3 regions of the Mesorhizobium sp. W050 genome follow, and region 1 is predicted to be linked to each of the others. Evidence: predicted binding sites of a transcription regulator. Region 1 holds the regulator's gene; each other region holds the start of a gene.

Region 1 (10,531 bases):
GTGCTCGACAGGCTGGTCGAGATTTCGAACGGATGAGCCGTGGCTGACATTCTGCGCAAGATCGAGGCCTACAAACGCGACGAGATCGCGGCGGCGAAGGCGCGGATACCGTTGGCCGAGATCAAGGCGCGAGCCAAGGATGCCGACGCACCGCGTGGCTTTCTGAGGGCGCTTGAGGCGAAGCGCAGATCGGGCAGCTTCGGCCTGATCGCCGAGATCAAAAAGGCAAGCCCTTCCAAAGGCTTGATCCGTGCCGATTTCGACCCGCCCGCACTGGCGCGGGCCTATGAGAAAGGCGGTGCCGCCTGTCTTTCGGTGCTGACCGATGCGCCATCCTTCCAGGGCGCGCCGGAATTTCTCACCAATGCACGCAAGGCAGTGTCCCTGCCCGCGCTGCGCAAGGATTTCCTGTTCGACCCTTACCAGGTCTACGAGGCTCGCGCATGGGGCGCCGATGCCATCCTGATCATCATGGCCAGCGTCGATGATGCCTTGGCGAGCGAATTGGAAGCGACCGCATTCGAACTCGGCATGGATGCGCTGATCGAGGTGCATGACGAGGCCGAGACGCAGCGCGCGGTAAAACTGTCGTCGCAGCTGATCGGCATCAACAACCGCAATCTCAGAACATTCGAGACCAGCCTCGAGACCTCGGAACGGCTGGCATCGATGGTGCCGGGCGGCCGATTGCTGGTCAGCGAGAGCGGAATTTTCACCCACGACGATTGCTTCAGGATGCAAAAGACCGGCATCAGCACCTTCCTCGTCGGCGAGAGCCTGATGCGGCAAGAGGATGTCGCTGCGGCAACGCGGCTGCTTTTGACAGGCAAGGCGAAGGCAGAGGCCATCTGAGGATGGCAGCCGCCCTCACCCATCTCGGCGCCAAGGGCGAGGCCAACATGGTCGATGTCGGCGAGAAGGCGGAGACGACGCGCACGGCGGTCGCCGAGGGCTTTGTCTCGATGCGGGCCGAAACCCTGAAGATGATCCTCGACGGCGACGCCAAGAAGGGCGATGTGCTGGGTACCGCGCGCATTGCCGGCATCATGGCGGCCAAGAAGACGCATGAGCTGATTCCGCTCTGCCATCCGCTGCTTTTGACCAAGGTGTCGGTCGACATCGAACCGGACACCACGCTGCCCGGCCTCAGGGTCACCGCGCTCGCCCGCGTCACAGGCAAGACGGGGGTCGAGATGGAGGCGCTGACCGCGGCATCTGTCGCGTGCCTGACCATTTACGACATGGCCAAGGCGGTCGACCGCGCCATGGTGATTTCCGGTATAAAGCTGGTGGAAAAGACCGGCGGCAAGTCAGGCGGCTACAAGGCGGGTTCGTAAATGGCGCTGGTTCCGGTCGCCGAGGCGCTTCAACGCCTACTCGACGGCGCTGTGGCGTTGCCCGGTGAAAGCGTCGCGCTGGCGGATGCGGCCGGCCGGGTGCTGGCGGAGCCGGTCGTGGCGCTGCGTACCCAGCCGCCTTTCAATGCATCTGCCATGGACGGCTATGCCGCACGGGCGCAGGATGTGGCGTCCGCTCCGGCGAGGCTTTCGGTGATCGGCATGGCGCCCGCAGGGCGGGGCTTTAACGGCACTGTAGGTAAGGCGGAAGCCGTGCGCATCTTCACCGGCGCGCCGCTGCCGGAAGGCGCAGACACCATCGTCATCCAGGAAAATGTCCGCGATCTCGGCGGTAGCCGGATCGAGGTCACCGAGCCGACGGCGAAGAACCGCAATATCCGCCGCCTTGGACTGGATTTTGCGCAAGGCGACGTGCTGCTGGAAAAAGGCCGCGTGCTCGATCCGGCTGCATTGTCCCTGGCGGCATCGGCCAATCATCCCCGGTTGAACGTGGTGCAACGGCCGCTGGTCGCCATCATCGCCACCGGCGACGAATTGCTGCCACCGGGCAGCGAACCTGGCCCCGACCAGATCATCTCGTCCAACGCCTATGGCGTCGCTGCTGTGGCGCAGTCGGTCGGCGCTCGCGCGCTCGATCTCGGTATAGCGGCCGATCGCAAGGAAGCGATCGCGGCGCTGGTGAAAAAGGCGGTCAATGCGAAAGCCGACGTCATCGTCACGCTCGGCGGCGCCTCGGTCGGCGACCATGATCTAGTCCATGACGTGCTGACCGGCGAAGGCATGAAGCTCGACTTCTGGAAGCTCGCCATGCGCCCGGGCAAGCCGCTGATGTTCGGGCGGCTGGGCGATATCAGGTGCATCGGCCTGCCCGGCAATCCGGTGGCGAGCCTGGTCTGCTCGCAATTGTTCCTGAAGCCGCTGTTGGCGCAGCTCGGCGGCCGTCCCCACCGGCAGGACATCCGCCAGGCTCAGCTTGGCGCCGCGATGCCGGCCAATGATCTAAGGCAAGACTATGTGCGCGCCGTGGTCCGGGAAGAAGCCGGCGCATTGGTGGCGACGCCGTTCGGCATCCAGGATTCCTCGATGCTGAGAATGCTGGCCGACGCCACCGGCCTGATCGTGCGCGAGCCCTTCGCTCCGGCGGCAGAAGCAGGCGCCGCTTGCAGCGTTCTGATGTTGCGCTGAAGGTCGCGGATCCAAGCCGTTGATTCCAGGAGATAAGACTGGTTGTTACTCCGCCAGCAATGTCCGCGTCAGCGGATGTGTCGGATCGGCAAGCCCGTCGACGATGCTGAAATGATGCCGGTCCGGCTCGACCACTGTGCTGGTCGTGGCGCCGAGGCCGATCCAGATGTTGGCAAGCAGCGCATTCTGGCGCAGGAACTCCGCCCGCTCGCCGCCGCCGGCCCAGCAGGTGATGCGCGCGCCCTGCATGGGGCGCAGCAGAACCGGGCTTTCGGCCAGTGCTTCCGCTTCATCGATGGCCAGTGTCGCGTTCATCCCCGTCCGCATGATCGGCCGCAGATCATGAACCCCGGAGATCGAGACGACATTGCGTATGCGGCCGGCCACATCGGCGGCCAGAGGCGTCGTTGTCGTCACCATCCTGGAGGCGAGATGGCCGCCGGCGGAATGCCCGGTCAGGATCACCGGCCCGCCGACCATCGTCGCCGCCTTGCCGATCGCCGCCGCGATTTCCCTGACGATGCCGGAAATGCGTATGTCGGGACAAAGCGTGTAAGTCGGCATTGCCACGGCAAAGCCATTGGCAACCGCGCCGTTGGCCAGATGCGACCATGGCTTGTTGTCGAACGCCTTCCAGTAACCGCCATGGATGAAGACGACGAGCCCTTTGGGCATGACATCGGGAAGGAACAGATCGAGCCTGTTGCGCGGGCTGTCGCCATAGGCGATGTCGAGCTTGGCCCGACCGGACGCCGACATTGTGTCGCGAAAAGCCTGTGCCGCTGTGTCCCACGCGGCCGGCCAGCGATTGCTGCCGGCAATGTTGTCGCCGTTGGCGTAGGCATTGTCCCAATCGGCAACACGATGTTGGAGCATCTGCATCCCTCCCGGATGGCTTCAGTTCAGTCGACAGGAATGGCCGCCGAACAGGGCGGCGTCAATCCTGCGACCTAAAAACATTTTAGGCTTGAAACAAATTTCGACTGGTGCGATCCTGCGCCTTGTTCAGCCATGGGCGCGAGGCAGACAGGGGCAGCCGAAAATGCTTGGGCCATCAGCGCATATCGACACATTCACGCGCGACAACCTGCCGCCGCCGGAGCAATGGCCGGAGTTTTTGCTCGACGGCTTCGACTATCCCGACCACATAAATGCCGGCGTCGAATTGACCGACAGGCTGGTCGAAAAAGGCTTCGGCGACCACACCGCGCTGATCGGCAATGGCCGCCGCCGCACCTACAAGGAACTGTCCGACTGGACTAACAGGCTCGCCCATGCGTTGGCCGAGAATTACGGTGTCAAGCCGGGCAACCGGGTGCTGATCCGCTCGGCCAACAATCCGGCCATGGTCGCCTGCTGGCTGGCCGCCACCAAGGTGGGCGCGGTGGTCGTCAACACCATGCCGATGTTGCGTGCCGGCGAACTCGCCAAGATCGTCGACAAGGCGGAAATCACGGTCGCACTTTGCGATACGAGGCTGATGGACGAGATGACCGCCTGCGCCAAGGGCAGTGCGTATCTCAAGCAGGTCATTGGCTTCGACGGCACGGCCAACCATGACGCGGAACTCGACCGAGCCGCCCTCGACAAGCCGGTCACCTTCACTGCCGTTAACACCGGCCGCGACGATGTCGCGCTGCTCGGCTTCACCTCCGGCACCACCGGCGTGCCGAAGGCGACGATGCATTTCCACCGCGACCTGCTGATCGTCGCCGACGCCTATGCCCGCGAAATCCTGGAGGTGACGCCCGACGACATCTTCGTCGGCTCCCCGCCCCTTGCCTTTACCTTCGGTCTTGGCGGGCTCGCCATCTTCCCCCTGCGTTTCGGCGCCGCGGCGACGCTGCTGGAACAGGCGACGCCACCCAACATGATCCACATCATCGAGACCTACAAAGCGACCATTTCCTTCACCGCTCCAACCGCCTATCGGGCCATGCTCAAGGCCATGGATCAAGGCGCTGACCTGTCCTCGCTGCGCGTCGCGGTTTCGGCGGGCGAGACGCTGCCGGCGCCTGTCTTCGAGGAATGGACTGAGAAGACCGGCAAGCCGATCCTCGATGGGATCGGCGCCACCGAGATGCTGCATATCTTCATCTCCAACCGCTTCGACGACATGAAGCCGGCCTCCACCGGCAAACCCGTCGGCGGCTATCAGGCACGCATCGTCGATGACGAGATGCGGGAGCTGCCGCGCGGCTCTACTGGCCGGCTGGCGGTGCGCGGCCCGACCGGCTGCCGCTACATGGCCGATGCCAGGCAAAAGGACTATGTCCGCGATGGCTGGAATCTCACCGGCGATACGTTCACGCAGGACGAGGATGGCTTCTTCCACTTCGCCGCGCGTTCCGACGACATGATCGTCAGCGCCGGCTACAACATCGCCGGCCCCGAGGTCGAAGCGGCGCTGCTCTCGCATCCCGACGTCGCCGAATGCGCGGTGACCGGCGCCGAGGACGGTGAACGCGGCCAGATCGTCGAGGCGCATATCGTGCTTGTGCAAGGTGTTTCGCCGGACGCATTGACCGTCAAACGCCTGCAGGACCACGTCAAGGCAACGATCGCGCCCTACAAATATCCGCGTTCGGTGAAGTTCATCGACGCCTTGCCCAAAACCCAGACCGGCAAGATCCAGCGATTCCGGTTGCGCGCGGAGAAGAGCAATTGATTAAGCCGCACGATCCGGCGTCCGATGGCGCGCAGATGTCGTTCAAGGAGCGGATGTCCTACAGCGACTATCTGCAGCTGGACAAGGTGCTCGATGCGCAGGCGCCGCTGTCTTCGGCCCATGACGAGATGCTGTTCATCATCCAGCATCAGACATCGGAATTGTGGATGAAGCTCGCTTTGCACGAGATCGGCGCCGCGATCCGCTCAATCCGCGCCGACCGCCTCGAACCGAGCTTCAAGATGCTGTCTCGCGTCGCGCGCATCTTCGAGCAGCTCAACAATGCCTGGGACGTGCTGCGCACGATGACGCCAAGCGAATACACCGAGTTTCGCGACGCGCTCGGCCAATCCTCGGGCTTCCAGTCGTGGCAGTACCGCGCTATCGAGTTCATGGCCGGCAACCGCAACCTTGCCATGCTCGGGCCGCACAAGCACCGGCCCGACCTTGCGGACAGGCTGGAAGCCATCCTGGCCACGCCGTCGCTCTATGACGAGGCGCTTCTGCTTTTGGCGCGCAATGGCTTCGACATCGGCGCCGACGCCAGTCGCACGGACTGGCGCGAGACGCGCGTCGAGAACGAAGAAGTGCTGGCTGCCTGGCAAACCGTCTACCGCGACCCGCAGCGCTACTGGATGCTCTACGAACTGGCCGAGAAGCTGGTCGACTTCGAGGATTATTTCCGCCGCTGGCGCTTCAACCACGTCACCACGGTCGAGCGCATCATCGGCTTGAAGCGCGGCACGGGCGGCACCTCAGGCGCCTCCTATCTGAAGAAGATGCTGGAGGTCGTGCTGTTTCCGGAGCTCTGGACGGTCCGCACCCGGCTCTAGTAGTTCCTCAGGTGACCGCGGTCTTCACCGCGAAGCGGGCGTCCTGCCAGGCGCCGGTGCGCAGAATATCCTCCAGCGCTTCGACCGCCTGCCAGACATCGCCATAACCGACATAGAGCGGCGTGAAGCCGAAACGGATGGTCGACGGCGCCCGGAAATCGCCGATCACGCCGCGCTCGATCAGCGCCCGCATCACCTGATAGCCATGCGGATGGAGGAACGACACCTGGCTGCCGCGCTGGCTGCCGTCGCGCGGGCTTTCGAGTTCAAGGCCGTAGGCGCCGCATCTGGCTTCGACGAGCTGGATAAACAGGTCGGTCAGTGCGATGCTTTTTCTGCGCACCGCCGCCATGTCGACGTCGTTCCAGATATCGAGCGCGCCCTTGAGCGCCCGCATCGACAGCACCGGCTGCGTTCCGCACAGGAAGCGGCGGATCCCGCTGCCGACGGCAAAGCCCTGCTCGAAGGCAAAGGGCCGCGCATGGCCCCACCAGCCGCTGAGCGGCTGCCTGATATCACCATGGTGGCGCTCGGCCGCGTAGATGAAGGCCGGCGAGCCCGGGCCGCCATTGAGGTATTTGTAGGTGCAGCCGACAGCGAAATCGGCATTGGCACGGTCGAGTTCGACCGGCAAGGCGCCGGCGGTGTGGCAGAGGTCCCAGATGATCAGCGCGCCAGCGTCATGTGCCTTGCGCGTCAGCGCCGCCATGTCGCGCAACTGGCCGGATTTGTAGTTTACGTGGTTGACCAGGATGACGGCAACGCTGTCGTCGATCAGCTCCTCGATTGCGGCCGCGTCGACGCCCTCCAGCCGCAGCCGCGTTCCCGGCCGGGTCGAGGCGACGCCTTCGGCCATGTAGAGGTCGGTCGGGAAACTGTCGCCCTCGGCAACGATGGCCGACCGAGCCGGCCGCATGCCGAGCGCGGCGTGCAGCAGCTTGTAGATGTTGATCGAGGTTGTGTCGCAGACCACCGTCTGCCCGTCAGCCGCGCCGATCAGTCGTCCGAGCTGATCTCCCAGTTCCACCGGCATGTTGAACCAGCCAGCCGTGTTCCAGGCGCGAATGAGGTCCTGCGCCCATTCCTGCGTGGCGGCCTGCTGCAGTTCGCTGAAGACGACCGCTGACGCGGCACCCAGCGAATTGCCGTCGAGATAAATCACGCCTTGCGGCAAGACAAAGCGTTCACGCATGGAGCGCAGCGGATCGGCGGCATCCATTGCTTCGATTGTAGCGAGATCGGGTGTCGTGCTCATGATCCGGCGCCCTTCCATGGACAAACGCGCGCGGCGGAGCCTGCCGCCCAAACATGCCGGCGATCTTGAGTGGTCGCCCTTGAACTGTCAAATATTATATATAATTCACCCGTTGAAAGGCTTTGATATATAATGATCCGCCGAGCGTTTATGTCTGATGGATCACGATGCTGGATGACGAGCAGACCTCGAAGACGGAAGCAGCCTATCGCCTGCTCAGGCGCGATATTCTTGCGACCCGGCTGGCGCCTGCCGCGCCGTTGAAGCTGAGCACGCTGCGCAACACCTACGGCATCGGCTGGACGCCGTTGCGCGAGGCGCTGTCGCGGCTGGAGGCGGAACGGCTTGTGACCGCCATCAGCAACCGCGGGTTTGCGGTCGCTCCCGTCTCTCGGGCGGAGCTCGAGGATTTGGCGCGTGCGCGGCTGGTGGTCGAACTGCCCCTGCTGGTGGAATCGATCGAGAAGGGCGACCGTGAGTGGGAAGACGCGGTCGTTGCCGCCCACTATCGTCTCTCACGGTGCGGGTCTGTTCTCGACGATCCATCGGATGATGCGGTCGACGCGTGGTACGAAAAACACGATGCCTTCCATGCGGCGCTGCTCAGTGCCGCGACATCCAGCTGGCTGCTGCGCTTCAATGCAACGATTTCCGACCAATTGCATCGCCATCACCGCTTTCTGGGTCTGGCCCCGACGCTGCGCGCCGCCGCCGGCCGCACGGATGGACACCGGAAGGCCGTGGCGGCCCTGCGCGACGCCGTGGCGATCGAACACCATACCGCCCTGATGGAAGCGGCCCTCGATCGCGACGTCGAACGTGCGAAAACTCTGATGACCGCTCACATCGGCTACACGCTGCAGGTCTATGCCCAGAGCGAACCCGGCGCGGATGCTGCGCAGCCCCGTCCGAAAAGGAAGCGGCGATCATAGCCGACGACGCAGGGCACTTTGTCTTCGTTTCACCCCGTTGCCGGCCAACGACTACGAGCGCCGCTCGCGGTGCCGAACGTTACGCTGAACAAAACGTCAACACATTCATTAAACTTTAAAAGGTTGCGGAACACAACTGGAACAGATAGTGTTTGTTCTGGGTTTGTTTTTTCTGATTCTGGTTTCAGAACCCTTGGGGGCCGCGATGCTGACGCGCAAACAACATGAGCTTCTGATGTTCATCCATGAACGCCTGAAGGAGAGCGGAATCCCGCCGTCCTTCGACGAGATGAAGGAAGCGCTCGACCTCGCCTCCAAGTCCGGCATCCACCGACTGATCACGGCGCTTGAGGAGCGCGGTTTCATTCGCCGGCTGCCGAACCGGGCGCGCGCGCTGGAAGTGCTGCGGCTACCCGACTCGATCGCACCAGGCCTCAACGCGGCGAGGAAGTTTTCGCCGAGCGTCATTCAGGGCAGTCTTGGTCAAGCCGGGCAAGGGCAAGGCGGCCAGGGACAAGGCGGGATGGGCCAAGGCGGTCTCGGCCGCCAGATCAAGCCGGTCTCGCCGTCGCGTTCGATGTCTGCCGGCAATGACGATGCCGTTTCCTCGATTTCAATCCCGGTGATGGGACGCATCGCCGCCGGCGTGCCGATCGACGCCATCCAGCATCAGACCCATTCGATCTCGGTGCCGCCCGACATGATCATGGGCGGCGAACACTACGCGCTCGAGGTCAAGGGCGATTCGATGATCGAAGCCGGCATTTTCGACGGCGATACGGTCATCATCCGCAATGCCGACACTGCCAGCCCCGGCGAGATCGTGGTGGCGTTGGTCGACGACGAGGAAGCGACCCTGAAACGCTTCCGCCGCAAGGGCGCCTCGATCGCGCTGGAAGCCGCAAACCCGGCCTACGAAACCCGCATCTTCGGCCCCGACAGGGTCAAGGTGCAGGGCAAGCTGGTCGGGCTGATCAGGCGTTACTGAGCCGGCTTAGGTTTGTACTTTTCACGCTGCTTGTAGGGCGGCAGGCCTCGGGCTTCGCGTGAGAAGCGGCGCTGCTCGTGCCAGGGGCGATACGGCTTGTCGACGGCGAAGCGGATGGTTGGCGCTGCAGCTGCCGATTGCGGATCGAAGAAGACGGCGGCGCTGCCGTCGCGGGCCAGCTGTTTCTTCGTCACGACCAGCACCAGCGGGTCGCGGCACGGATTGTAGGCGGTGGCGTCATCGATGACGATCAGGCTCGCGAAGGCACAGGCCGGCCGCGCCGTCTTGCGGTCTTTCGCAAGCGCTACAATGGCTCCGGAAGGGTGCCGGGCGATACAGAGATCGCCGGTGCAATAGAAGGGCGAGCCGGGCGGCAGATCGAGCGGATCGAGATCGAACCGCGTATCTGTTGACTCGAAAATCTCAGGTGGGATAATGGTTTCGGCCCGCAGCGCCCGTTTCCAATTGTCCGTGGTGAATTCGTTGGAGCGTTCGCGGTTGAGGGCGAGTTCGCCGCCACCGATCGGCATGGCCACCAGATGCGCATCCTCGGATATGAGCACGTCGGGCGTAAGCACCTGCGGCACCGTCAACAGGCCGGCCAGCGCGAAAGGCACGGCCGCCAGCCTGAGCCAGGTGGTGGCCATGGTGGCGATGACGAGGGCGACCGCCACCAACAGCACCGAGCGGATGGAGATCAGCCCGACGGCGTCGACCGGCGAGCGCTCGGAAATCCAGGCCGATATAGCGATCATCGCCATCAGACCCTTGCCCATCACATAGAGGAACGGCCCGTCGGCGCCGAACGGCATCGCCAGTGCGCTGAGCACGGCAAAAGGCATGACGATCAACGAAACAATCGGCATCACGGCCAGATTGGCGATCAGGCTGAGCGGCGACACACGCTGAAAATGCCAGATGGCGAACAGCAAGGTTGCACTGCCGGCGATGATCGAGGTCATGGCGAGGCCGCCCATGGCCAGCGCGAATTTTCGCGACAGGAAGCCGACGAAGGAGCGCTTTGCCGGCGGCGTTCTCACCTTGTCGGCGCGGTAATCGGCCCAGCCGGCATAGGCGCCGACAAGGGCGGCGGTGGCGGCAAACGACATCTGGAAGCTGGGACCGACCACCTCGTGCGGCGACACCAGGATGACGGCGATGGCGGAGATCGCCAGATTGCGCATGGTGAGTGCGGCGCGATCAAACAGCACGGCGACAAGCATGACCGCCAGCATGATGAAGCTGCGCTCGGCGGCAACCACGACGCCTGAAATGACGAGATAGGCGGCGATGGAGACGAGTGCTGCCACTG
Region 2 (10,531 bases), 1.4 Mb from region 1:
GAGCGCGAAGCCGTCGCCGAAGTGCGCGCCAGCGCCGTCGACATCGCTGTCGAGGCGGCCCGCACGCTGCTTGCCGGCAAGATCGACGCCAAGGCCGGCGCCGACCTGTTCAAGTCCGCGCTGCAGGACGTGAAGGCCAGGCTGAACTGAGCGGGGTTAACTCGCTGACATCAAGCCGCCCGGGCAACCTGGCGGCTTTTTTGTTGAGCGCGGACAATCTCCCCCCCGTGTGGGACCCACAAGGGGGAGATGTCGCCAAAGGCGGCAGGGGTCGGTTCGACCGGGCGCGACGCATTCTGCTGCGAAGAAGGGCTGGCGCTTGACGCGCGGTGACCCCCTCTGGCCTGCCGGCCATCTCCCCTCAAGGGGGGAGATTTAGCTGTCCAACCCGACAAACCCTTCTTCCTCCACCACCTCAACCCCACCCAGCCTGAACGGCGCGAATGATGCCCGGTGCAGCCTTGCCACCGGCCCATGCGCTTCGATCGCGGTGCGGTGCCGCACGGTGGCGTAGCCCATATGGACCTCGAACCCGTAGCGCTCGTGATGGCTGCCGCAGCCGCACATCATGCGGTCGCGCATCACCTTGGCGACGATCGAGGCGGCGGCGATCGATTGCGAGCGCTGGTCGCCCTTGATCAGCGCGCGGCCTTCGCAGAGGAGGCCCGGCGGCACATCGCGGCCATCGGCCAGCGCCAGCTTCGCCTGGATCGGCAGGCCGGCAAGGGCGCGCCGCATGGCTTCCAGGCTGGCCTTGAGGATGTTGCTGCCGTCAATGCCTTCGGCGCTGACCGAGGCCATCGACACGCCGAGCGCTGACCCCAGGATTTTCAGGAACAGCGCCTCGCGCTGCAAATGGTTGAGCCGTTTGGAATCGTCGAGCCCGTCGGGAATGTTGGCGGGATCGAGGATCACGGCCGCCGCCACCACCGGCCCCGCCAGCGGACCGCGGCCGGCCTCGTCCATGCCTGCCACCGGCCACAGGCCTTCGGCCATCGCCTTCGTCTCGAAGGAGAAATCGGGCTTTTCGACGATTTCGAAAAGAAGCGGAGAATCGGAACGTGCGCGAGCCATGTTGCGGCGAGGTTCGCATCGGCTCCGATTCTCCGCAAGTCCCTCCAGGGTCGAGTGGGGCAAGACCGGGAGGGCACCGTCTGCAGGCCGGGGGACAGGCCGGACGGGATTCTTGGGTCGCCTGCCAACCACGAGGGCAGGGCAGGCGCTACTCTCAGAGCAGCATCAGCTGCTCGGTCGCCTTGGCGGCGGCGACAAACTGGTCGGTTCGGAGCGTGCGCCGCTCGGCGTTGAGGCCGAGCCGCTTGGCCGTGATCTCGAAGCGCCGGCCGATCTGCCAGGCATAGGGGCCGGCGCCTTTCATCCGCTTGCCCCATTCCGAATCATAGTCCTTGCCGTCGCGCATCGAACGGATCAGCGACATCACGTGCCGGTAGCGGTCGGGATAATGGCGCAGCAGCCAGTCTTTGAAGATCGGCGCCACCTCGAGCGGCAGGCGCAGGATGACATAGCCGGCCTCGCGGGCGCCTGCGGCGCGTGCCGAATCGAGGATGCGCTCCATCTCCTGGTCGGTCAGGCCGGGAATGATCGGCGCCACCATGACAGAGGCCGGGATGCCGGCATCGGAAAGCTGCCGGATCGCCTCAAGGCGCTTGGTCGGCGTCGACGCGCGTGGCTCCATGGTGCGCGCCAGCATGCGGTCCATCGTTGTCACCGACAGCGCCACCTTGGCCAAGCCCCGTTCGGCCATGCGCGACAAGATGTCGATGTCGCGCGTCACCAGATGGGATTTGGTGACGATGCCGACCGGATGGCCGCGGGCCTCCAGCACTTCGAGGATCTCGCGCATGATCCGGTATTGTTTCTCGATCGGCTGGTAGGGATCGGTGTTGGTGCCGATGGCGATGGTGCGCGGCTGATAGCCATCCTTCGATAGTTCCTTGTCGAGCAGCCGCGCCGCATCCGGCTTGGCAAACAGCTTCGCTTCGAAATCCAGCCCCGGCGACAGGCCCATGAAGGAATGCGTCGGCCGGGCGAAACAATAGACGCAGCCATGCTCGCAGCCGCGATAGGGGTTGATCGAGCGGTCGAAGGAAATGTCGGGCGATTCGTTGCGGGTGATGATGGTGCGCGGCTTCTCGACCTGCACTTCGGTCTTGAACGGCGGCAATTCCTCCAGCGAATTCCAGCCGTCGTCGAACACATGCCTGCTGACCGGCTCGAACCGGCCGGACGGGTTGATGCCGGCGGAACGGCCGCGGTTGCGATCCGGACGGACGCGCATGCCGCTCTGTTCGATCATCGCATTGGCCATCTCGGCTCGCCCTGCTCCGAAAGCAGCAATGTCCGCACGCACGATATGTTCCATTTTGGCCCTTTCCCAAGGACTGTCGGCTGGCTGTCGAATCGCTCTGTTCATGAAAATAATCCTATTTCGCTGATGAGAACAAAGCAAGAACTTTTTCGTTGGGCCATGCAAAACTGGCGCTGCGCCGGGCTTTCCGCTATTCGGCTAAAAATGCTCAGCGTTCTCATCGAAACCCGGGATGACGAAGAAGGCCTTGCCCGCACGCTCGCCTCGTTGATCGGCGGCGCGGTCGAGGGCGTGGTGCGCGATGTCATCGTCTGCGACACCGGCTCGACCGACCAGACGCATCGGGTTGCCGATCATGCCGGCTGCCACTTCGTGGCCGGCGGCATTGCCGCGGGAATCAGGCAGGCGAAGGGTGACTGGCTGCTGTTTCTGGAACCCGGCGCAAGGCTGGCGGAGGGCTGGATCGACGACGTTGTCGCTCACACGGCGCGGCAAACCATGCCGGCGCGCTTTTGCCGTGCGCGCGGCAGCCGCACGCCGTTCCTGTCACGGGTGTTTTCGGGCAACCGGGCGCTGGCCGAAGGGCTGGTCATCAGCAAGCGCCAGGCCGCTGCCCTGTCGAAGAACGCGCATAGCGCCGAAGCCCTTGCGCGCGGTCTCGCCACCAGGCGGCTCGACGCCGAAATCTGGATGGCGCCGAAGAAGTGATGTTTCTCCCTTTTCCCGTTCCCAGGGAGAAGGGTGCCCGAAGGGCGGATGAGGGGCAGCGTCGGCGTCTCATCCGCATTGGCACGGTCGCAGCACCATCCCTCTTTTTCGCCGCAAAAACCTATTGTGCATTGCACAAAAGCTGACGCGGGATTAGCATTCCGTTGATGCGGGATATCGGGGTTTGGGTAGTGCCGGAGCGGTAAGCAAGCGCCGCGTCGTCGTTGCTGCCCGTTCATATCTGAGGACCCCGATGAACCTTTCGTCCCCTGACAAATCCGGCGCCCCCAGTCTGGAAGCCATTGCCCGCAACGGCAGCCTGCTCCGCCGCATTGCGGTGCGTATCCCGACCTATCTGTCCGACCTGCGCGAAAATCCCGCATGGCTGCCGATGTTCGTGCTTGCCCGCACCATGCCGGCGCGCAAGCTGCACTGGCTTGGCGCCAAAGCCGCGCGCCCCGCGCAGAGTGCCGGAGCGACGATGTTCAGGGGCGTCGACCTCAAGTCGATCGTCGCGGCGCTGCGCACCGATGGCCTGTTCTCCGGACTGGTCCTTCCGCAGGCAATGCACGAAGAGATCGCCAGCTTTGCTCAGAGCACGCCGTGCTTCGGCAATTTCGACCGCCGGCTCGAATTCATGCCCGGAGAACACGCAGAAGCCGAGAAGCGGTTCGGCCGCTCTTTGCTCAGCGGACACTATTTCGAGCGCATCCTCGGCTGCAAGGCGGCACTCGCCATCCAGAACGAGCCGCTGCTGCTCGACATCGCCCAGCACTATCTGGGCGGGCAGGCAAAGCTGATCACCACGCGTGTCTGGTGGAGTTTTCCGACCGGCGAGGCTTCCGACGCCGACAAGAACCTTGCCTCGCTCGGCAAATATCATTTCGATCTCGACGACTGGCGGATGCTGAAATTCTTCTTCTATCTCAAGCCCTGCGATGCCGGCACCGGCCCGCATGTCTATGTCAAAGGCAGCCACAACAGGCGCAGCCTCAAGCACCAGTTGACGCTGCTGGTCGGCCATCCGGCGCAAGACGTGCTCAAGGTCTATGGCGACGACAGCCCGGTCACGCTGACCGGTGAGGCCGGCCTCGGCTTCGTCGAGGACCCGTTCGGCTTCCACATGGGCACTGTGCCGTCCACCACGCCACGGCTGATGATGGAGGTCGGCTTCGGCGTCTCGCCGCCCTCGCGCCGCCGCTTCCACGGCGAACCGGTCATCCGCTGAGGCCGGAGCGGATCTCGACCGGCATCCAGCGCGCTTGCCGCCGGGCAATGCGACCCTCTTTGTTCTCGGCATCATAGTCCATCGGGACCGGCTCGCGGTTGAACCGCGGCCGGTCATCCAGCGCATTGACGATGACGATCGCTCTCGGTTCGCCGTCGGTGGTCACAGCAGCGACATAGACGCCGCAGTCCCGGCAGATGAGATAATCGGCGGTGCGCAATCCGAACCGGTATCGGTGCAGCCGGGCCTCGTCCTCGACCGCGACGATCAATCGCCCCCGCGGATCGGCGGCGGCGCGTGAGCCATGCCGGACGCAGAAGGCGCATTGGCAGGCGCGGATCTCCATCTCGGACGGCTCGATTCCGGTTTCGAATGTCAGGTGGATGTTGCCGCAATGGCAGCCGCCGCGATACGCAGTCATGGCATCTTTCCGCCTCAAGGACCTAGTGGCAGATTACCCGCCTGGCGGCCTTCAGGAAATGATCCTTTCGCAGGCGCAGCCGCCATTCTGCCTGACAAGGCAGCACTTGGCCGGCACTTTGCCTTGGTTTACGAGGCGGCCTTGCCGCGCCGCAAATGCTCGTCCAGGCGCGGCATGATCTCGACGAAGTTGCAGGGCATGTGGCGGTAGTCGAGCTGCGGTTTCAGGATGCCGTCCCAGGCGTCCTTGCAGGCGCCGGGCGAGCCCGGCAGCACGAAGACGAAGGTGGCGTTGACGACGCCGCCCGTCGCCCGGCTCTGCACTGTCGAGGTGCCGATCTTGTCGTAGGAAATGCGGTGGAACACTTCGGAAAAGCCATCCATGCGCTTCTCGAAGATCGGCTCCAGCGCCTCCGGCGTCACGTCGCGGCCGGTAAAACCGGTGCCGCCGGTGGTGATGACGACATCGATGTCCTTGTCGCGCGACCAGCCCAGCACTTTGTCGCGGATTTTCTCCCGGTCGTCAGTGACGATGTCGCGCGCGGCCAGGACATGGCCGGCCTCGACGATGCGATCGGCCAGCGTCCGCCCTGATTTGTCGTCGGCAAGGCTGCGCGTATCGGACACCGTCAGCACCGCGATGCGCACCGGGATGAACGGGCGGCTCTCGTCAATTTTGGCCATCGGCCCCCTCCGAAGCGATGCTTCGTGTCGCGGCGACAAACCACTCCGGTTCGCGGCTGCGAATCTCGGCGGCGGCGCGCTTGGCGACATTGCCGGTCTCGAACAGCCCGAAGCATGTGGCGCCGGAGCCCGACATGCGCGAAAATCCCGATCCGGCCCGGTTCAGCAGGGAAACCGCTCGGCCGATGGGCGGCTGGATCGCCTGCGCCGCCGATTCGAGATCGTTGCGGGTGATCTCCAGCCAGTTGCGGACGCTGTGGAAGTCAAATGCACGCGGCAGCGGCGGCAATCCCTCATTGTCGCGTTTCTCAAGTGCGTTGAACACATCAGGCGTCGAGACGGCGACGCCGGGATTGACCAGCACCAAAGCGAGCGCCGGAAAATCCGGCACCAGCGACAGCTCGTCGCCGACGCCACGCGCAACCAGCGGTTTTGCCGCAAGACACATCGGCACGTCGGCGCCGAGCGTGAGACCGATCCGGCTCAGTTCGGCCTCGCCGATGTCGAGCCCCCAGGTCCGCACAAGACCCTGCAATACCGCCGCCGCGTCGCTCGAGCCGCCGCCGACGCCCGAGGCGACCGGCAGGTTCTTTTCCAGCCGGATGGCAACCGGCGGCGTGCTCTGCTGGCCGGCCTGCCTGCGCAGCGCCTCGCGCGCCTTCACCACCAGATTGCTGTCGTCGATCGGCACGGAAGTCGCGTAACGGCCCGATACGGAGAACCGGTCGGCGTCGGCAGGCTCGATCTCGACCCTGTCGCCGAAGCGGGTGAAAACGACCAGGCTCTCGAGCAGATGATACCCGTCGGCGCGCCTGCCGGTGACGTGCAGCGCCAGATTTATCTTGGCGGGCGCAAGCCACGTCCGGGCTGCGGCATCCAAACTGTCGGCTGCTGACGGGATGATGCTCAGTCCTTGGCCAGGCGGTATTCGCCGGTCTTGGGATCCTGGACCAGCGTGCCGTTGGTGCCGTTGGCTGCCTGCTTTTCGGTGCGCCGCACCTTGGCGGTCACACGTTCGGCCTCGCGGACGAAGGTGCGGTAGCCGAAATAAGCGGCGGCGCCGACAACTGCGAAGAAAATGATCTGTGGCATTTCAAAGCTCCTCCCTCGCAAGGCGGCAAGGCAGACTGTCAAGCGCTTATGCTAGACGCTTTCCCCGCTTTTTCAAAGCCCGAAGCGCGCCCACAATGCGCGCTCTTCCGCCGCATCGATCACGCCGCTTGCGGCGGCGGCGGCAATATCGGGCGCTGAAAAGTTCGAGCCGAACAGGCCGATGCGGCCAAACAGGCCACGCGGCGCGGTGACCAGCCTGAGCTGGGTTTTCGCACCGAAGCGGGTTTTCAATACCGTGCGCATGTCGCTCAACGCGTCGACGAGGCCAAGCTCCAGCCCTTTCTTGCCAGTCCAGAACAGGCCGGTGAACAGGTCCGGATCGTCCTTCAGCTTGGTGCCACGGCGTTCCCTGACCAGGTCGATGAAGGTCTCGTGCACTTCCAGCTGCAGCGCCTTCAGGCGCTCGACGTCTTCCCTCTTCTCCGGCTTGAACGGGTCGAGCACCGCCTTGTTCTGGCCGGCGGTGTGGACACGGCGCTCGACACCGATCTTCTTCATCAGTTCGGGAAAGCCGAACGAGGCCGAGACGACGCCGATCGAACCGACGATGGAGGACGGATCGGCAAAGATCTCGTCACCGGCGGCCGCGATCATGTAGCCGCCCGAGGCCGCCACATCCTCGACGAAGACCAGCACCTTCTTGTTCTTCTCGACCGCGAGATCACGGATGCGCTTGAAGATCAGCCGCGACTGCACCGGCGAGCCGCCAGGCGAATTGATCGAAATGGCGACGGCGGGCGCATCGAACAGGAACGCCTTTTCGATGAGGGCGGCGGTGGACGCCAAGGACAGGCTCGGCCGGAACGGGCCGCCGCCGGCCATGATGGTGCCATGCAGCCTGATGACGGGAATGGTGACGACGCTGGATCGCCAGGATTTCGGCAGCAGGCGGTTGAAAAGGCGTTTCACGAGGTGGCTGTCTCCAAATGGCTTCAACGCATGTAGGGATTTGCCGGTCAACGGCAATGCTGCAATCCATCTCAGCCAACTGTGTGCCGGTTTTGCGGCAACGACACTGACGGGCCCAAATCAATCGCCAAACAGCGACGCCAGTCCGTTGTTGATCATCTCGGTTCGTTCCGACGGGCCGTCGCCCGTTTGCCCATGCAGCATCAAAGGCGGGCGGATCGACAGCTTGCCGCGCGCGCCGAGCGCTGCCCTGACGACAATGCGGATTGCGGCTGCTTCCGGGCGCGGATGCACGGCCAGCATCTCGGCGTCGCCGAAGCGGCCCGACAGCGCATAGAGGAGGTCGCCAAGCTGTTCCGGCCGCGCAATGACGGCCAGGCCCCCGCGCGGCTTGGCGACGGCAGCCGCACTCCGGATCCAGCTTTCGAACAGCCCGTCGTCCATGACATGCGCCTGCCGCCGCAGCGGATCGGGCGTGGCGCGGTCTTGCGCCGCGTTGAAGGGCGGGTTCATGATGACGAAATCGAAGGAATTGTCGGCAAGGCCGGCTTGCGTCCGCGCCCGGCCCGACAGCGTGACGTCGGCGGTCAGCACCGAGGCGCGATTGCCGAGATGCGCATTGCCGGGATGGGCGAGCGTGGTTGTGGCGAAGCCTGCCATCTCGGTCGACCGTTCGACGAGCACGACCTGCGCCTCTGGGCAGCGCGACAGCACGGCGAGACCCGCCGCACCGGCGCCGGCGCCGAAATCGGCGAGGCGTCCAGAAAAGCCGGATGAAACTGCTGCCGCCAGCATCATGGCATCCATCCCGGCGCGATGCCCTGTCCTGGGCTGGACCAGCCAGAAGCGGCCGCGATGGAAGGCATCCACCGTGTGGGCCGGCGTATCGCTGGTAAGCCCGCTCGCTTCAGCCATTATGTCTGGCGGATTTCGTTCTCGATGCCGGCGTCTTTCAAGATGCGCCGCGCCTGATCGGCCTGGTCGGCATCGACCATCACGCGCTTCTGCAAAAGACCGATCGACCCTTCGAGAATGCTCATGTTCTGGTCGGCGACGAAGCAGGCAATCCCGGCATCGCGCATCAGCGATTCGACAAAGGAGATGATCACGGCATCGTTGGTGCGCACGAGTTCTATCATCGGACGAAGTTCGCAGGTTGCAGCGTTGATGTAAACGCTGGAGCATGGCGCCGAAAAGTGTGGAGCGGTTTTCGGGCAACGGCATGCGGTCGCTAAGGTTGACACGCCGTCACCGCAGCCGCGCCAATTCGCCTCTTGCCGTGCCCGTATGTGCCGCCCTAGAGTCCCAGGCGGGACCAGGGGTGCCGTCGCACGCGTGATCAAAGACGGGAGTGTTTGTTGGTGGGTGTCGTTCTCAACATCGAAAACGGGAAGCGGGAACCCGCCTCCATCAAGGATCTCATCGACCTGACAGCAGCCGATATGGGGCGCGTCAACAAACTGATCCTGTCCAAGGCCGGCTCCGACGTCGAGATGATCCCGGAGGTCGCCAATCATCTGATCTCGTCGGGCGGCAAAAGGCTGCGTCCCATGCTGACGCTCGCGGCGGCCCAGATGTTCGGCTATTCCGGCGAGGGCCACGTCAAGCTCGCCACCGCGGTCGAGTTCATGCACACCGCCACGCTGCTCCATGACGACGTCGTCGACGAGAGCGGCATGCGGCGCGGCAAAAAGACTGCCCGCATGATCTGGGGCAACCAGGCGAGCGTGCTGGTCGGCGATTTCCTGCTCGGCCAGGCTTTTCGCATGATGGTCGATGTCGGTTCGCTGGAAGCGCTCGACATCCTGTCCAGCGCCGCCTCGATCATCGCCGAGGGCGAGGTGATGCAACTTGCCGCAGCCAAGAACCTCGATACCACCGAGGACGAGCATTTCGCCGTCATCAAGGCCAAGACCGCGGCGCTGTTTTCGGCTGCCGCCGAGGTCGGTCCGGTCATCGCATCGGCGACGCGCAACGATCGCGCCGCATTGCGCTCCTACGGCATGAATCTCGGCCTTGCCTTCCAGCTCATCGACGATGCGCTGGATTATGGCGGCTCCAGCCAGGAGCTGGGCAAGAATGTCGGTGACGATTTCCGCGAGGGCAAGGTGACGCTGCCGGTTATCCTCGCCTACCGGCGCGGCACCAAGGCCGAGCGCACCTTCTGGAAGCGCGCCATCGAGGACAATGTCACCGACGATGCCGGCCTGGAAAAGGCGATCGGCCTGATGACCCGCCATGGCGCCATTGCCGACACCATCGGCCGCGCCCGCCATTTCGGCGAGATCGCCCGCGACGCGCTGGCGCCGCTGGAGGCGACGCCGCAGAAATCGGCGCTGATCGACGTCATCGACTTCTGCATCAGCCGGGTGAACTGACCCGCGCCTGGCGCCAAAAGTTTGCATGCAATATCGGGCAATCACCGCTCGACAATCGGTTGCGGCGCAAATTATCTATAAAACATGGCAAAGACCGCAGACGACACCATCGCCGTGCGCATCAGCAAGGTGCTGGCGGATCGCATCATATCGGGCGCGATCGAGCCGGGAGCCCGGTTGCGGCAGGATCACATCGCCGAGGAATTCCAGACCAGCCATGTCCCGGTGCGCGAAGCCTTCCGGCGCCTGGAGGCGCAAGGGCTGGCGGTCAGTGAGCCCAGGCGGGGCGTGCGCGTCGCCGCTTTCGATCTCGGCGAGGTAAGGGAAGTCGCCGAAATGCGGGCAGCCCTCGAAGTGCTGGCGCTGCGCCATGCCGCGCCGCATCTGACAGCTTCCATTCTCAATCTTGCCGAAGAAGCCACAAAGGCCGGCGACAAATCCCGCGATGTCCGCTCTTGGGAGGAGGCCAACCGCACCTTCCACCGGCTGATCCTGGCGCCCTGCGGCATGCCGCGGCTCATCGCCACCATCGACGATTTGCACGCCGCAAGCGCCCGCTTCCTGTTCGCCGCCTGGCGCTCGGAATGGGAAATCCGCACCGACCAGGATCATCGCGCGATCCTCAGCGCGCTGCGGCAGGGCAATACTGAATCGGCCGCCGCCACGCTTGGCCGGCACGTGCAGTGGATCGGCCAGAAACCAGTCAAGACCGCGTCGGGCAAGATGCGCGAAGCGTTTGCCATCGTCGGGTAGGGCTCGGCG
Region 3 (10,531 bases), 2.9 Mb from region 1:
CCGTGCCGGAGCACTTCCGCTTCGCGGTCAAGGCACCGAAGAACATGACCCATGATCATCGCCTCGCCGATTGCGAGGGGCTGACAGAGGACTTTCTCGGGCAGGTCGAAGGTCTCGGCGAAAAGCTGAGCGTGCTTCTGGTGCAGCTGCCGCCGAGCTTGCCCTTCGAGCCGGAGGTCGCCGGCGGCTTCTTCGACATGTTGGGCAGGCGTATCCGGGCAAGGCTGGCATGCGAGCCGCGCCATCCCACCTGGTTCGGTGCCGCGGACGCACTGCTGGCCGGTCACCAGGTCGCACGGGTCGCCGCCGACCCGGCTTCGGTTCCGGAGGCAGCAGGGCCAGGTGGCTGGCCCGGCCTTGCCTATTTCCGCTGGCACGGCGCGCCGCGGATCTACTATTCGGGTTACGATGCCGAAACGCTCGACCGGTTTGCGCGGCAAGTGGAAGCAGCAGCAGATTCCGGCGCCGAGGTGTGGGGGATTTTTGACAATACGGCCAACGGGCATGCGCTGGGCAACGCGATGGCTGTCAGTGCGATGGTTGCTTAGACTCTCGCGGGACAGCACCCCCCTCTGGCCTGCCGGCCATCTCCCCCGCAAGGGGGGAGATCAGATGCCGCGACCGCTTTCGCCAATCGCCGACGTTGCAAGAATGGCGCCTTCGCCGAAGCTGCCAATCTCCCCGCTTGCGGGGGAGATGCCCGGCAGGGCAGAGGGGGTGGGCGGGAACTCGACAGTGAGCTTTTGCCGCCTCAAATCACGTTCAATTCCCGAAACGCCCTTCCCTCAGCCACTCTGGCGTACCCAAACGCCGAGCAATCCACCGTCCGATACCCGCCATGCACCAACAACTCCGCCAGCGCCTTGCCGACCGCCGGCGCCTGTTGCAGGCCGTGGCCGGAAAATCCGTTGGCGAAGATGAAATTGCCGACCTCTGGATGCGGCCCGATCACGGCGTTCTGGTCGAGCGTGTTGTAGTCGTAATGGCCTGCCCAGGCGCGGGTCGGCTTGATCGCCTCGAAGGCGGGGATGCGGGTTGCCAGCACGGGCCAGATCACCTCTTCGAACAGCGGCCAGTCGACGTCGAAATCCCTGGGGTCGGCGGGGCCATCGCCCTCCTCCGGTTCGGCGCCGCCGGTGAGATAGACCGAGCCTTCCGGCCTGACATAGATGCCGGAGGGATCGACCAGCAGCGGCATGTCGGCGTATTTTTCCCGCGCCTCGAAGACGAAGACATTGCGCTTGCGCGGCTCGACCGGCAGCGCGAGTCCCGCCATGCCGGCCACCCTGCCGGCATTCGGCCCGGCGGCATTGACGACGATGCCGGCTTGCAGTCTTTCGCCATTGTCGAGGTCCACTCCGGTGGCGCGGTTGCCCTGCCTCTCAATGCCGGTGACATCGGCGGCGATGAAATCTATTTGTCTGTCACGCAATGCCTTGCGAAACAGCGTCAACATGGCATGAGCGTCGAACCAGCCCTCGCCGGTACGGCCGAAGGCGCCGGCGCTGATGCCTTCGGTCGACAGCCATGAAAAGCGCTTTGCCAGCTGGTCGGCGTCCTCGAGCAGAATGTCGGCGCCCTCGGCGACCTGCGCCTCGTGGTTGGCTTTCAGGATCGGCAACCCGGCGTCGCCGGCCAGGATGAGATAGCCGCCTTCGCGAAAACCGATATCGGCGTCGGTGCCGAAGGTCTCCTTCAGCCGCCGGAACAGGTTGAGCGTGAACTGCGACAGCCGGATATTTTCCGGAATCGAGAATTGCTGACGGATCGAGGCCATGGACAGCGTCGTTGCGGCATGAGCGAATTGCGGGTCGCGTTCGATCAGCGCGATGGAGCCGGAAAAGCCTTCCTCGCGAAGGTAGTAGGCGACCGAGGAGCCGACGATGGCTCCGCCGATGATGACGATGTCGTAGCGCACTTTGTTCTCCGATCCACCAGCCCTCACGCGGCTGGCAAGGAAATCTCGAAGCGCGTGCCGCGCCCGGAGTCAACCAGCGCGACCGTGCCATCATGCGCTTTCAGGAGGGCCAGCACGATGCCGAGGCCCATGCCGGTGCCGCCGGACTCGCGCCGCGTGGTGAAAAACGGCTCGAAAATGCGCGCCCTGTTGCTCGGCGAAATGCCGGCGCCATCATCGCTGATCGCAATCGTCACTTTGCCGTCGGCGCTGGCAGCCGCCAGCAAAACCTGGGTCGCGCCGTGCCTGGCGGAATTGTCGATCAGGTTGGCAAGCACGATCGCCGCATTCTCGGCCGAGATGCGCAGACCGGTTTCGCCGCCCGTCTCGACGCGAACCGCCAGCCTGCCGTCCACCGGCAGCAATGCCAGCGCCGCATCGAGCGATGTGCTTTCGCCGCTCGGCGCCAGGTTTTCCGCGCGCGCCAGATCGAGCAGGCGCCGTACCAGCAGATTGAGCCTTCCGGCATCGTTGACGATGTTGCCGGAAAACCGCTTGCGCTCTGCCGCGTCCATCGCCTCGCCGGAATCGCGCAAGAGTTCGGCCGCGCCCTGGATCGCCGTCAGCGGCGATTTGAGCTCGTGCGAGACATGGGTGGCAAAGGTCTGGATCGAGTCGGAGCGCGCCTGCAGCTTTTCCGCCATGTCGAGGAAGGCGGCGGACAGCTCGGCCATTTCGCGCGTGCCGTGATGGTCGAGCGGCCGGATCGCGTCGCGGTCGCCGGCGGCGATGCGCCTCGTGCGCTTCATCAGCGCGTAGATCGGCCGGCTCACGGTGCGCAGGAAGACCAGCGCGATCAGCAGCGTGCCGAACAGCATGGCGATGGCCGCCAGCGTCACCTTGCCGCGTTCGCCATAGAGATGCTTGACGATGTTGTTCGGCGTTCGAGACAGATAGATCACGCCGGCGATATGGCCGTCGACCGCGATCGGCATGGCGACAAAGACGCGAACTTTCGTGCCGCGGCTGACCGAATAGAGCGGCGGTGGCGGCTGGTCGGGAATTCGTTGCCTGAGCGCGCTGGCATAGTGGCCGGTAAGGGCGGTGCGCACCTCCTCTACAAGGGCCAGCGACAGGCCGACCTCGTCGCGCCCGGCAATGACGACGCCATGCGGGTCAAGCAGCCGGAAGCCGGCCAGGGTGGTTTTCTGCGTGGTGTCGAGAATGCCCGACAGCCGCGCGCCGATCGCTGCAAAGGCCGGATCGGTGGCGGCAGCGACGCCGGCGGGCCGGGTCGGCAGCAAATAGTCGGAGGCGAGATCGAGGGTAGGCTCGATCGGCTGGTAAGGCGTGTCGTCGCCGCGGCTGGCTTCGCCGCTGTCAGCCTGCATCGGCACCCCAAGCTTCTCCGGGGCAATGGCGGCGTCACTGATATTCTGCGCATAGATGGCGGCGATGACGGCGCCTTGCGCGATCAACTCGCCCTCGGTCTGGCGGATCAGCTGGTTTTCATAAAGCCGGAAGAAGAACAAGCCGACCAGCGGCAGCGCCAGCACCATGATGAGGATGGCGAGGACCACCGTGGCCAGCCTTGGCCGCCATTTGGTGCCGATCCATTTGGCGTCGCTCAGGCGCCGCATCGGCCAAGCCGGAAACCGACGCCATGCACGGTTTCGATGGCGTCGAGACAGCCTGCCGCCGCCAGCTTGGCGCGGATGTTGCGGATGTGGCTATCGACGGTACGGTCGGCGACATGGATGTTGGCGGCATAGGCGCTGGCCACCACCAGATCGCGCCCCAGCACATGCGCCGGCCGCGCCAGAAATCCCCTGAGGATCGAGAATTCGATCGCCGTCAGCGCCAGCGCCTTGCCGTCGAAACTGGCGCCGTGGCTGGCCGGCGCCAGGCTGAGCTTGCCATGCGCGAAGTTCTTGTCGTCGGCGGGGTCGGGCGCCACCGGGCGGGCGCGGCGCAGGATGACGTTGACGCGCGCCACCAGTTCGCGCGGGCTGAACGGTTTCGTCACGTAGTCGTCGCCGCCCATTTCGAGCCCGAGGATGCGGTCGATTTCCTCGTCGCGCGCGGACAGGAACAGAACCGGCACGTCGGAGCGCTGCCTCAGCCGCCGGCAGACTTCCAGCCCGTCCATCTCCGGCATGCCGATGTCGAGCACGACGAGATCGGGCACGCGGCGCTCGATCGCCTGCAGGGCCGCGGCGCCGTCGGACACGGCCTGCGTCTTCATCCCGGCCTTTTCCAGCGCAAAGCAGATGATCTCGCGTATGTGCGGATCGTCGTCGGCGACCAGGATCTGATGCGGCATGGATCTAACGGTCCGGCACTGAAGGTTGCGAGGGCTGGGTAGGTGGAGGAAGCACGAGCGGACCTCTCTTGTCGAGAACCTGCACGAGCCTCCAGCCGCGAAAGCTCCAGGCGCGCCACTGCTTCTGCTCGGCGATAGTGTCGTCGATCATCATTTGGTCGGCCAGATAGGTGGTTTGGTTTCCGAATTGGTGCATGTAGAGGCGGTCCAGCGCCGGCATGGCGGCAGCGCCGAGCGAGCGCAGATATTCGGTATCGATAGGCGTGCCGTCGCCGGTCATTTCAAGGGAATGGTCGATATTGAAATTGGCGATCGTTGCGGCGAAGTTGATGAAGCAGCAGGCATAAAGCGTCGCCGATAGCGTCAGAAGATTGGCGGAGAGCAGCCATTCGTTGGATTTTCCAAGCGCGATGCGGGCAATGATCAGTGCAAGCCCTGACGCCACCAACCCCATCCAGACGAAGGCGGCGATGCGCCAGTAGGTCAGTGCATAGACGCCGATATAGAGATCGAGCCTGAGAATCGACGAGATGACCAGCACGATGTTCTGCGCCACCCAGGCATAGACCAGCCGGCGGATCAGCGGATCGCCTGAGGTTTCGCTGCCCGGCCGCAGCGCCGCCAGCACGAAGCCGGCGGCCAGCAGCGCCGTGGCGATCAGCGGATAGGCGCCGCGATGGGCATAGGCGGCATAGCTCAACCCGTCCGGCAGGGCGACCCCACCCCAGAGATAGGCTGCGTCGAGCCCGGTCTGCAGCGCAAACAAGGCGTTGAAGACGATCAGCGCGCGCAGGATCGCGGCCTTGCCGAAGACGACGGCCTCGATCGTTGTCGCTGGTTTAGTCGCGGCCGGTGCGGCCACGGCTGCAGGCGGCGTCAAAGGTGGAAGGCGGCGCAGGAAACGCGGCAGGCGAGGCCGCAGGAAAGCCCAGACGCCGGCGAGCACGAGCAGCCAGAAGACGATCCGCGCCAGCTGGATGAGATCGAGCAGCTTCATCAGGTCGATCAGCGACAGCCAGTATTCGATAACCGGGTTGGCGGTGCCGAACAAAAGCAGGAACACCGCGCCCAGCGTCACCGGCATCACCCAGACGATGATGGACGCCAGGCGGATGCGGCGGCCGCCAAGCCGGCGCACCGTGCGGCGCCATTGGAAAAAGTCACGGATAAGGCGCAGCGGCGCCGCCAGCAGGAACAGCGCGACCTGGCCGGCAATGCGGGCGATGCCGTGCCGCAGCCGCCCGGACAGGGACAGCGCAAACACCACCAGCGCCACGACAGCTATCGCCACCGACAGCGGGCTGACGTTCTCGGCCAGCGGCAGCAGCGCGACGAACAAAGCGGCCAGCTTGAGCCAGGGTCGGGTGGAATTCAGCGCGGCAGGATGCACAGCGACCACCGCGCCGGCGATCAGGATGGCAAACAGCAGGACAGTGATCCCGGCGGGCTGGCCATAGAAGAAAAAATCCGCCAGGGCGACGAGCAGGACGGCGATGCCGAAGCGGCTGGAAAAGCTTGCAAACGATGTCATGCGCGGATTTTCCTGACGGGCTTGGTCCGCTCGGCCGGTGGGCGGATAAAAGGGAGCAGGCTCGCTTCCAGGTAAGGGCGGGCCTCCGTCCGGGGCGGATCCACCAACCACCAGCTTTCGCTGCGCAGGCGATAGGGCAAGGACCAACGGTTTCGCTGTTGCATGCCGCCTTGTCGCGGGCTCGCATGGAAACGGCGGGGCGGAGCGGAGGAGGTTTTCCGCAGGGATGTGCAGTTTTCGTGCAGGACCTGCGCTTACGGCCGGGGCGCTGCCCGCCATCTTTCCGGACGTTGGCGCTGTCCCAGCCAGGCTCCTTTCCTCTCCCTCCGGAGGGGGAGAGGTGGCTCGGCGAAGCCGAGACGGAGTGGGGGAACCACCTGGCAATCGCCGCGAACGGACATCGGAAGGGCACTGAGCGCATTGCTCGCCTTGCGCCCAAGGGTCGACCCCCGTCGAGCTTCGCTCGACACCTCTCCCCCGATCGACGGGGGAGAGGAAAGGCCCCCTTCCGCAACTGCTGCGGGACGGGCGGGGCAAGCGCAAGCTTTCGCGGTTGGCTCGATATCAGGAACCGGTCGTCCGCACTCTTGCCTCACCCGCCCCCACGCGGCATAGATCGGCGATGACAAGCGAACTCTACTGCCCGCGCCGCTCGGTGCTTTACGTCCCGGCCTCCAACGACAAGGCGCTGGCCAAGATCGCGACGCTGGCCTGCGACGCCGTGATCATCGACCTCGAAGACGCCGTCGCGCCCGCCGACAAGATTGCGGCGCGGGACAAACTGGCCGGCATCTTCGCCAGCCGGCCAGTTGCCAATCACCATGGGCGGCGTTGCGAGATGATCGTGCGCGTCAACGCGCTGTCCAGCGAATGGGGCACTGAAGACCTGCTCGCCGCGGCAAAATTGGAGCCCGACGGCATCCTGTTGTCCAAAGTCGCCACGCCGCGCGACATTCTGGAAGTCGGCGACGTGCTCGACGATAATTTTGCCCCCGACAGCGTCAAGCTCTGGGCGATGATCGAGACGCCCAAGGCGATGCTCAACATCGGCGCCATCGCCGAACTCGGCCGCGACCCGGCCTCGCGCTTAGTTTGTTTCGTTGCCGGAACGAACGATCTGGTCAAGGAAACCGGCATTCTGGCGACGCCCGACCGCCGCTATCTTGTGCCCTGGCTGATGCAGATGGTGCTGGCGGCGCGGGCCGGCAGCATCGACATGCTCGACGGCGTCTCCAACGATTTTCGCGACCTCGACGCGTTTGCGCGCGAATGCACGGAAGCCGCTGCCATGGGGTTCGATGGCAAGACGCTGATCCACCCCGCCCAGATCGAAACCACCAACCGCGCCTTTGCGCCCGCGCCCGAAGCTCTCGCCGAGGCGCATGCGGTGAAGGATGCCTTCGCCTTGCCGGAAAATGCCGGCAAGGGCGTGATTGCTCTGAACGGCAGGATGGTCGAGCGGCTGCATCTGGCGCAGGCCGAGAAATTGCTGGCGAAGGCCGCCGCCATCGGCGCATGATTGCCTAAGCCGGCTTCGGAATACCCCGCCCTACAAGACAGAACTTACGACAGGACCTGACCCATGAGACTCTACCGCTTTCTGTCCGCCCCCGATGATTCCACCTTCTGTCACAAGGTAACCGCGGCGCTGAACAAGGGCTGGCATTTGTACGGCTCGCCGACCTACGCCTATGACAAGAAGACCAAATCGATGCGCTGCGGCCAGGCGGTGGTGAAGGATATCGACGGCCAGGAATACGGGCCGGATACCAAGCTGAGCGACTGGTAGGCTTTGCCAGGCACGGACGCAGGCTGTGTCGAGATTCAGGTCAGGCCGAGCCGAGAACAGTGGTTTCCGAGAACCGGAGCGGAGCGTACTTAAAGTACGCGAGCACCGGAAGCGCAGGAAGCTGCCGTTCGCAGGCCGGCTTCACCTGAATATCGGCGCAGCCTCACTCCGCCGCCTCTTCGATTTTCTCCATATCATCATCCGACAGGCCGAAATGGTGGCCGATCTCGTGGATCAGCACGTGGGTGACGATGTCGCCCAGCGTCTCTTCGTTCTCGGCCCAGTAGTCGAGGATGGCGCGGCGGTAGAGGGTGATGCGGTTCGGGCCTTCGCCGGTCTGCGGGTTCCAGCGCTCGGCGATGCCGCGGCCCTCGAACAGGCCAAGCAGATCGAACGGCGTCTCCAGCGACAGATCGTCCATGATCTCGTCGGTCGGGAATTCGGCGATCATGATGACGATCTCGCCGGTCAGCTTGCGGAAATCGTCGGGCAGATGCGCGTACGCCTCCAGCGCCAGAAACTCCATCTCCTCGATCGAGGGCGAGAGTTCATCGTGCCAGGTGCGGGTCTTGTAGATGCGGGCCATGCTTTGTCCTTTGATCCCGGCATATAGGCTTTCCCTCCGGACTCGGCAAATGGACGGGTACCTGGCCGATGACTGTTTCTTTGCGCCGAATGGCTGCGACCAAAGTCCAAGGTTGGCCTCGCCACCTTTGATCAAGGAATAAATTCCTTCTGACTCCGCTTGACTCTTTCGGCACCCTCTGGAATCTATAGGAACATAACAGGAACAATTATGAGAGAAATTGACCGTCATGGCGACATCAGCCGTGGCGCGGGAGACTGTTTTTGCCCTGCGCCGCCAGATCGCGAAGATCGAGGGAACGCTGCCCGAGCGCCTGGCCGTGCCGGCCGGCGAGCGACCTCGTGCGCGTGCTGAGGGCTGTCTCCACGCCGCGCCTGAACCCGATTCCGATGTTACCATCATCCGGCGCGGGCTTGCCGCAGCTTCGCCGGATGCTTTCCTGGCCACCGGCATCGAACGCCTCGATGCGGCCCTCAGCGGCGGCCTTCCGAAAGCTGCCTTGAGCGAAATCCATGGCCTTGAGACCCGCAATGCCGGGGCCGTCGCAGGCTTTGTGCTGTCGCTTGTCAGCCTGATCCTCAAGGGCCAGCCCTTGCCCGTGCTGTGGATCGGCACGTCGGAGATTTTTCGCGAGGCCGGCTTTCCCTATGCCAGGGGATTGCAGGGCATGTTCGGTATCGCACCGGAGCAGTTGCTGTTTTCCGAGGCGCCGAAACTCACCGATGCGCTGTGGGTAGCCGAGGAGGCCGCCAAGATGACGGCGCTCGCCGCAATCATCCTCGAAATCCGTGGCAGCCCGCAGCGGCTCGACCTCACCGCGACGCGCCGGCTGCACGCGCGCGCCCAAAACGCCGGCCGGCCGGTATTCCTGCTGCGCCAGGCCGGCGAAGCCGAGCCGACCGCCGCCCCGGTGCGCCTCATCGTGTCGGCTGCACCAGCGACATCGCGCCGGACGATCGCCGGGCCGCTTGCCGGGTCGATCGGCCACCCTGCCTTCACCGTCAGCATCGGCAAGAGCCGCACCGCTCTGCCTGGACAATTCACACTGGAGTGGAACCCCGATGAACACGCATTCGAAGAAAGAAAGCCCCGCGAAAAACGGCCAGAGAATTCTGTCGCTGTGGTTCCCGCATCTGGCGGCCGAACGGATCCTGCGCCAGCGCCTGGGACGGTCGTGGCGTTCCCGGCCTTCGGATCATTTCCCGCTCGTGATCAGCCATCGCGACCGCAACGCCCAGCGCATATCGGCCCTCGACGAGCGGGCTGAGGCGCTGCATCTGAAGCCTGGCATGGGCATTGCCGACGCCCGTGCCATGCATCCCTCGATCGACATTGTCGAGGCCGATCCGGAGGCCGACCGCCGGCTGCTCGAAGGCCTCGCCGACTGGTGCGACCGCTATACGCCGCTGGTGGCGCTTGACGGCGTCGACGGGCTTTATCTCGACGTCACCGGCTGTACCCACCTGTTCGGCGGCGAGCGCGCCATGCTGGACGACATCCTTGCGCGGTTTTTCCAGCAGGGTTTCGATGTCCGCGCCGGGTTGGCCGCGACGCCGGGTGCAGCCTGGGCGGCAGCGCGCTTTTGCGGCGACCGCATCGTTGTCTCCGGCGAGGAGGAAGCGCTGCTCGCCCCCTTGCCGCTGGCCGCACTGCGCATCGAGGCCGATATCCGCGCCAGCCTGGAAAGCGTCGGTCTGCGCACCGCCGGCGCGGTCATGGCAGCGCCGCGAGCGCCGCTCGCCCGCCGTTTCGGCGCGACCTTGCTGTTGCGTCTTGACCAGGCGCTCGGCCGCCTCGACGAGGCGGTATCGCCGCGCCTGCCGGTGGCCTCGCTTTCGGTCGAACGCCACCTGGCCGAGCCGGTCGTGCTGACCGCCGAGATCGAACGGCTGGTGCTCTTGCTGGCGGTGACGCTGAAGGCCGATCTCGAACGCCGCGGCGAGGGCGCAAGGATGCTGGCGCTGCTGTTGTTTCGCGTCGACGGCGCCGTCAGCCGCATCGCTGTCGGCACCTCGCGTCCGCTGCGCGAACCGAAGCTGATCCAGCGCCTGTTCCATGAGCGGCTGGCCGCGCTCGAACAGGACATCGATGCCGGCTACGGCTTCGACCTGGTTCGGCTTTCGGTGCTGGCGGCCGCCGGCTTCGACATGCAGCAGGCCGATTTGACCGGCGAGGCCGAGGATGACGGCGCCGACATGGCACTCTTTGCCGACCGCATCCGCGCCAGGCTCGGCGACAGTGCGGTGCTGAAACCGGTCGCCCTCGAGAGCCATCTGCCGGAGCGCGCCATCGCCACCATCCCGTTCTCGGAAGCGCCACAACGCAAAACACCGCTCAGGAAGCCGGGCTCGAAAGACGCGCCGCGCGCAACCATCTTCCCGCCGGAACGGCCGATCCGGCTGTTC

What was found. The regulator LexA, encoded in region 1, represses DNA repair genes until DNA is damaged. The targets are predictions, from matches to a motif close to TGTTCNNNNTGTGTTCNG.
Region 2: a site for LexA is predicted at 2,458-2,475, ahead of ACYG9Y_RS18745 (PA0069 family radical SAM protein). Genes of this name have one in related genera too.
Region 3: a site for LexA is predicted at 8,316-8,333, ahead of ACYG9Y_RS25755 (ImuA family protein). Genes of this name have one in related genera too.

The regions. Positions count from the first base shown of each region.
Region 1 covers NZ_JBTTIH010000001.1:2,416,930-2,427,460, forward strand. The annotation lists gene trpD (anthranilate phosphoribosyltransferase) at 1-36, shown strand, start outside; gene trpC (indole-3-glycerol phosphate synthase TrpC) at 40-852, shown strand; gene moaC (cyclic pyranopterin monophosphate synthase MoaC) at 855-1,337, shown strand; gene ACYG9Y_RS11670 (molybdopterin molybdotransferase MoeA) at 1,338-2,543, shown strand; gene ACYG9Y_RS11675 (alpha/beta hydrolase) at 2,589-3,419, opposite strand; gene ACYG9Y_RS11680 (AMP-binding protein) at 3,586-5,211, shown strand; gene kynA (tryptophan 2,3-dioxygenase) at 5,208-6,044, shown strand; gene kynU (kynureninase) at 6,052-7,299, opposite strand; gene ACYG9Y_RS11695 (GntR family transcriptional regulator) at 7,467-8,231, shown strand; gene lexA (transcriptional repressor LexA) at 8,437-9,219, shown strand; gene ACYG9Y_RS11705 (ComEC/Rec2 family competence protein) at 9,213-10,531, opposite strand, start outside.
Region 2 covers NZ_JBTTIH010000001.1:3,817,863-3,828,393, reverse strand. The annotation lists gene ACYG9Y_RS18755 (F0F1 ATP synthase subunit B) at 1-150, shown strand, start outside; gene ACYG9Y_RS18750 (ribonuclease HII) at 376-1,074, opposite strand; gene ACYG9Y_RS18745 (PA0069 family radical SAM protein) at 1,229-2,383, opposite strand; gene ACYG9Y_RS18740 (glycosyltransferase) at 2,534-3,037, shown strand; gene ACYG9Y_RS18735 (hypothetical protein) at 3,291-4,265, shown strand; gene ACYG9Y_RS18730 (GFA family protein) at 4,255-4,686, opposite strand; gene moaB (molybdenum cofactor biosynthesis protein B) at 4,815-5,369, opposite strand; gene ACYG9Y_RS18720 (4-(cytidine 5'-diphospho)-2-C-methyl-D-erythritol kinase) at 5,356-6,249, opposite strand; gene ACYG9Y_RS18715 (membrane protein) at 6,276-6,461, opposite strand; gene ACYG9Y_RS18710 (S49 family peptidase) at 6,534-7,391, opposite strand; gene ACYG9Y_RS18705 (tRNA1(Val) (adenine(37)-N6)-methyltransferase) at 7,512-8,306, opposite strand; gene ACYG9Y_RS18700 (putative signal transducing protein) at 8,306-8,530, opposite strand; gene ACYG9Y_RS18695 (polyprenyl synthetase family protein) at 8,753-9,769, shown strand; gene ACYG9Y_RS18690 (GntR family transcriptional regulator) at 9,854-10,522, shown strand.
Region 3 covers NZ_JBTTIH010000001.1:5,337,470-5,348,000, reverse strand. The annotation lists gene ACYG9Y_RS25795 (DUF72 domain-containing protein) at 1-548, shown strand, start outside; gene ACYG9Y_RS25790 (NAD(P)/FAD-dependent oxidoreductase) at 752-1,918, opposite strand; gene ACYG9Y_RS25785 (sensor histidine kinase) at 1,942-3,537, opposite strand; gene ACYG9Y_RS25780 (response regulator transcription factor) at 3,525-4,220, opposite strand; gene ACYG9Y_RS25775 (DUF4153 domain-containing protein) at 4,225-5,751, opposite strand; gene ACYG9Y_RS25770 (HpcH/HpaI aldolase/citrate lyase family protein) at 6,374-7,270, shown strand; gene ACYG9Y_RS25765 (DUF1737 domain-containing protein) at 7,334-7,540, shown strand; gene ACYG9Y_RS25760 (metallopeptidase family protein) at 7,704-8,126, opposite strand; gene ACYG9Y_RS25755 (ImuA family protein) at 8,356-9,393, shown strand; gene ACYG9Y_RS25750 (DUF6504 family protein) at 9,335-10,531, shown strand, end outside.